Linked DNA regions of Bacillus pumilus. The protein of the gene in region 1 interacts with the protein of each later gene in a pairwise test. Links are inferred from orthologs where the notes say so. Each region holds a gene or a part of one and is shown on either strand. Other genes may lie near its edges.

Region 1 (2,979 bases):
GCATACAAGTTCAGCACATTTCCTAACACAAGCGGAATGGCTGCTTCTCCTGAAAGACCAAACAATCCCATAAATGGCCGTATGAATTGAATGATCCAATCCATAACAGGCGTATGCTGCAAGATACTGACGAGAATGGTAACCGGAAAGATGACTTTTCCAAGTGTCCAAGTTGTCGATAGCCCTGCTTTTAAGCCGTTTTTCCATGTCTCCTGCATCCTTCTGATCCCCCCTGCTTTAATTCGATGAGTTGTTCTCTTTATACGGGATCGATGCGTGACCTTTTATTCTTCTAAAGATCAGCAGCAGAACAGCCACTACAAAAATGGCAATCGAAATCATTTGAGCGATTCGAAGATGTTCTGTCAGCATCAAACTGTCCGTTCTCATACCTTCTATGAAGAAACGACCGATTGAATACCAAATTAAATAAGACAAGAAGATTTCGCCTCTGCGCATCGATGTTCTACGTAATAAAATCAAGATCACAACACCGGCAAGATTCCATAATGATTCGTATAAGAACGTTGGGTGATAATACGTCCCATCAATATACATTTGATTAATGATAAACTCAGGCAAATGCAAATTCTCTAAAAAGGCTCTTGAAACAGCCTCACCATGCGCTTCCTGATTAATAAAGTTCCCCCAGCGTCCAATGGCCTGCGCCAGTAAAATACTAGGTGCTGCTACATCCGCTATTTTCCAGAAGGACACCTTTTTCACTTTTGTGAAGACGATCGCTGTCAGCACAGCACCTATCAGCCCGCCATGGATGGCAATTCCGCCATGCCAAATCTTAATGATTTCATTTGGGTGCTGCTGATAGTAATCCCATTCGAAGGATACATAATAAATTCGTGCACAAATAATCGCTATTGGAATGGCAAATAAGATTAAATCAATAAACGTATCTTTATTGATTCCTCTTTTCTCACATTCTCTCAGTGCGAGCCAGAGTCCTAGTAAGGCTCCGACCCCAATGATCACACCATACCAATGAACCGAAAGAGGTCCGAGCTGAAAAGCAATCGGATCAATTGGCTGAATCGCTTCGTTCATATAGACAACTCCTATTCATCTTGGCCATTGTCTTCAATGACATCGGCTAGTTTACTTGTAAATTGTTCCGCCGCATTATGTCCCATGCGTTTTAACCTGAAGTTCATCGCAGCCACCTCAATGATAACCGCTAAGTTTCGACCAGGGCGGACAGGAATGGTCAGCTTCGGTACATCTGTATCGATGATTCGCATTTTCTCTTCTTCAAGTCCTAAACGATCGTACTGTTTGCCTTGTTCCCAAAGCTCAAGGTTCATGACAATCGTAATTCTCTTATAGCTTCTGACAGCCCCAGCTCCAAATAAGGTCATCACATTAATGATGCCTAACCCGCGGATTTCTAAAAGATGTTCAATCAGCTCTGGTGCGCTTCCGACTAGCGTATCCTGATCCTCTTGACGGATTTCCACGCAATCATCTGCGACCAGCCTGTGTCCTCTCTTCACTAATTCTAAGGCTGTTTCACTTTTTCCTACTCCGCTTTTTCCAATTAACAATACACCTACACCATATACATCAACAAGTACGCCATGAATCGCGGTCGTAGGTGCAAGCTTGCTTTCTAAAAAGTTGGTCAAACGACTCGAAAGTCTTGTCGTTTTTAGGCTTGAACGTAACACAGGTACACCATTTTCATTTGAAGCTTCAATTAATTCCTTCGGCACTTCACGATCTCGTGACAAAATAATTGCAGGGGTAATATCAGTACAAAGAGACATCATTCTCTGCTTTCGTTCGCGTTCTGGGAGCTGTTCAAAAAAAGAAAGCTCTGTTTTCCCTAAAAGTTGAACTCTTTCTTTTGGGTAATATGTAAAATAACCAGCCATTTCAATACCTGGTCTGGAAAGATCACTGATTGTAATGGGACGATTAATCCCTTCTTCCCCACTTACCAGTTCAAGATGAAATTGTTCCATTATGTCCTTCGTACGAACTTTCGGCACGCTTCTTCCTCCTTTTATCACAGGCGATTCAGAAATACAGCTCTATTTTATCACTTTCAATGATGATCCCAAAACAGTATTTTATCCTGATCCTGTTTCCGTTCATTTACTGGTATAGACAACTATACTTAAAAAGGGTAAACTAAGTCAAAGACAATGACTAAAGGGGGCACAATCATGAGCAGCTCTTTATTGCTCTCCAATATTCATATTGTGACAAAGACTGAAATGATTGCAAACGGTTTTGTCGGTTTACGCGACGGCAAGATTGACTATATTTCAACAACACCACCGACAGGAAATTATGAAAAAGTATATATTTCCCGGGAAAACTTTTATTTACTTCCCGGAATGATTGATATTCACATCCATGGCGGATATGGAGCAGATATGATGGATGCGACATCAGAAGCCATGAATACACTCGCTGACAACTTACCGTTAGAAGGAACGACAAGTTTTTTAGCCACAACCATCACTCAAAACCATCATGAGATAGAGCAAGCACTTAAAAATGTCGCCAAGTGGAAACAATACAATGAAGAACAAGCAGGCGTTCAGGCACAATGTTTAGGTATCCATCTTGAAGGTCCTTTTATTTCTAAAGATAAAGCAGGGGCACAGCCTGTTCAATGGATACAGCAGCCCGATCGCCCTCTTTTTGAAAAATGGTTGGATGCTTCTGAACGGCTTATTCGAATTGTCACGTTCGCACCTGAGGAAGACCCTGACTTTGCTTTTCTTTCCTTGTTGCAAGAAAAAAACATTATTCCTTCTATTGGACATACGAATGCCCATCATGACATGATTGAATTAGCAGCAAAGCATGGTGCACGCCATGTCACGCATCTTTATAATGCACTGAGTTCGTTTCAGCATCGTGAACCAAACGCTGTAGGAGCTGCTCTTACAAACGAGGATCTCCATACTGAGCTGATTACGGATGGGATACACTCCCACCCACTTTCCATCA
Region 2 (3,007 bases), 2.2 Mb from region 1 along the record:
GCGGCAAAGACGATGAAGTAAAATAAAACTATCGGAGATCCCCCCTCTCTATGCTATTCCCATACTACATTACCAAATTTTTTATGAAAAAGATAGAAGTTGGCTTTAAAAACCTCATGATGAGGATGTTTGGTCAACTAAAATATCAAACTCGTCTTGGGCTTGATCGATGATGCAGGATTTAGGTGCTTTGAGCAGTTTCCATGCAAATAAAAAGTCAGGCAAACAATAGCCTGCATGAATACTTGCGATGATGATAAAATAGTGTGCATACATTGGAAACGCCACACCTAACACAAAGTAAACCGGTGAAATCACACAAAATGGACTGAGAAGTGAATAAAGCATGATGTTCTTTGGTACACGCTGCCAGCAATTGCGTTTAAATAGCGTCATTTTTTTCTTGTTTTTCATCACTGGGATCAAGTGAACCACGCGGTGGACAAGCAATGTCACAAGTAAAAGCATCGCAAAAAGCGGTGCGTTGTGACTGCTTAGTCTCGTTTCAGGATGAGTCAGTTGAAAACATAAAAAAGCCGTAATGAAAAAAAGTATAGCAAGACTTATGGCTGAAATCAGCAGTCTTGTATAACCATAATCCTTTTCAAGATTAATGGTTTTCCAACAATTCATTTTTCATCCTTCCAATCTTAAAAAACTAATTGAATATCTCAAGATAATTTACTCTTCCTGAGGATAAAAATCAATGGTTTTCATGAAAAAAAATAAAATGTTGTGTTCACATGGAATAAAGAGAGGAAACTTTGGATTTTTCAAGAAAAAAAGACAGAAGAGGGAGGTTCGTCTCTTTCGTCAATGAGTAATTTCGGCTAGAATAGAAAGACTAAGAGAAAGAGGGAACGTACATGAGTATTGAGGAACGAATGAGCCAGCTCGAATATTATATGGAACTTTTGCTGATGGCGACCGATATGAGCCGTTATCCATATTATGCATTATTGATCAGGCAGCGGGTATCGAAAGAAGAGGCGCAGGAAATTGAGCGTATTTGTGCTGAGCTTTCAGAGGAAATGGACAAGCAAAAAGCACAAGGCTACGTCATGTTTGACGATATGCTTGCGCTTTTTGCAGGACAGTTAATTGAAAAGCTGGATGTGCATGAGACGATATTTGCATTGCGTGATCAAGGGCTGTTTCAGCCGTTAATGAATGAATTTATAAAGATCATTAAACAATTTGATTTGCTTTATTAGCCGCTTTTTCTGCTGCATCAGCTGAGTCTTCAAGTTCCTCAGACTTTTTCGTGACTTTTCCTCGCTCATTCAAAAAGTCCTTCTCAATGTTTGAAAACGATTTCTCAAAAATCTCCATGAAGTCCTCACCATAGATGTTTCGAATAATACTCATCATTTCTAAAATCTCAGGGAACTTTCCGTAAATGTCATGAAGCGGCTGTGCGCCTTTGACAATACCAGTTCTTGCCGGGTCATAATCTTCGAGTAGTTTATGGAATGTCTCTTCGCCTTTTGGCGTTAGCTCAATATACGTATTGCGTTTATCGTTTAACTTTTTAGAAAATTTTAAAAATCCTCGTTCCTCGAGTTTCTTGGAGAAGTTAAACGCGGTTGATACGTGCATGACGCCAAACTTTGCAATTTCTGATATTGAAGCTCCTTTTAATTGATACGCAATCCACAAAATATGATGTTCATTGATATTTAGGTTATACGGTTTGATCCACTGCTGCCAGTCCTTTTCAATGGATTTCCAAAGAGCTTTGCTCAATTGGGCCATTCTTTGACTGAATAAAAGTGCTTCTTTTACATCGAAAGGCTGTTCCGAATGATTCATCCATTTCACCTACTTCTCTTTTTCTTGTAATTCTATTATGCCAATAAAATAAAGATTAATAAAGCTGAAAATTCAAGAATTTTTAAAACTCATGAAAAACATTGACAAAATAACCTTTTTTCAACAAAAAAAGTGCGGGATACGCACCCCGCACACTTTTGTAAACGAATATTTTTTCTTGAGTATATTAGTTTTGTAAGGTTTTCTCCAGTTGCTTGAGCTTTTCCTCAATTTCCTGAATTTCCTTTTGCAAATCCTGCTGATGAGGCTTGATTTCTTCACGCCATTGCTGAATCGATGTTTGTAATTCAGTTCCGACTTCTTTAATGACCTCTGCGCTTTCTTTTGCTGTTTCAACAATTTGCTCTTTTAAAGCTTGTCCATCTCTTTTTAATCTTGTCAGCGTATCTTCGAATTTGTCATAGCCATCTTTCATCTTTCCGCGCACATCTCTGCCAGAAGAGGGAGTCGTCAGGAGCACTGCCGCACCTCCGAGGAGACCGCCTACAACTAATCCTGTTAATAAAGAACGTCCACTAGCCATTCAAATCACCTCTAGTCAAATTTTACACATTCGCATGTTCTCTCTGAGCTGACGATCAGCTTCATTGAACTTCCATACATAGCTTGCTTTATTTTAGCATACTTTTGAAGAAAAGGGAGGGGAGAAGGTTGTCTGTCTTTCTGTTCGTTTTTACGTGTATCGGTGTCGTTTTTACAGGTGGTTCTATTCATTATGCAAGACAGCTGGGGTATGCAGGGTCTTATCCACCAAAACATGTATTAAAGCAAAAAGCACTTGTGTGTGCGGCAGGTGCAGGAATTTCGCTCCTCATTTTGCTGCTGACCCTTTTTCTTTTATAAAAGCATGAAAAAAACCTCTTCATCTATTATGAAGAGGTTCGATTATTTGTTAAGCAACTTCTATCATTCTTGCACGTCTGAGAATGGACTGAGCAATTGGGAAGACAAATACCATGGCAATGGTATTAATCACGGCTGCTGGCAGGACGACGCCTACAAGAAGTGCCGGTAATGCAGCTGGCAGTCCAGTGATCAGTAATGCGGCAGAGAGGAAAATCACGCCGGATACGATGGTTCCAATCGCAGTTAATACAGCGGTCAGCACTACTTTGTTCTTTATCTTCATGCAAGATAAGAAAAGGGCTAAGAAGATAAAGGCTGTCACTGGTTT

The links. Proteins that work in one complex are often made in the same cells at the same time.
Region 2: the proteins of hprK (region 1) and CKW02_RS05085 interact in binary tests that used the Bacillus subtilis proteins (3 or more experiments, as listed by UniProt). The link is inferred for Bacillus pumilus from one-to-one orthologs.

What each region holds. Positions count from the first base shown.
Region 1 is NZ_LT906438.1:3,258,737-3,261,715, forward strand. Bases 41-2,979 are described here. They hold hprK (HPr(Ser) kinase/phosphatase), read right to left. Parts: upstream 2,007-2,979; coding sequence 1,074-2,006; downstream 41-1,073. Other genes in these bases: CKW02_RS17105 (nucleoside recognition domain-containing protein), read right to left, coding at 41-218; lgt (prolipoprotein diacylglyceryl transferase), read right to left, coding at 238-1,062; nagA (N-acetylglucosamine-6-phosphate deacetylase), read left to right, coding at 2,184-2,979. In the rest of the region: more of CKW02_RS17105, read right to left, coding at 1-40. UniProt on the Bacillus subtilis protein: Catalyzes the ATP- as well as the pyrophosphate-dependent phosphorylation of 'Ser-45' in HPr, a phosphocarrier protein of the phosphoenolpyruvate-dependent sugar phosphotransferase system (PTS).
Region 2 is NZ_LT906438.1:1,021,910-1,024,916, forward strand. Bases 1-2,967 are described here. They hold CKW02_RS05085 (HTH-type transcriptional regulator Hpr), read right to left. Parts: upstream 1,813-2,967; coding sequence 1,189-1,812; downstream 1-1,188. Other genes in these bases: CKW02_RS20430 (hypothetical protein), read right to left, coding at 1-32; CKW02_RS05075 (DUF3267 domain-containing protein), read right to left, coding at 115-633; CKW02_RS05080 (YhaI family protein), read left to right, coding at 867-1,214; CKW02_RS05090 (YtxH domain-containing protein), read right to left, coding at 2,000-2,356; CKW02_RS05095 (membrane protein YhzF), read left to right, coding at 2,485-2,676. In the rest of the region: more of CKW02_RS05100, read right to left, coding at 2,968-3,007. UniProt on the Bacillus subtilis protein: Negative regulator of protease production and sporulation.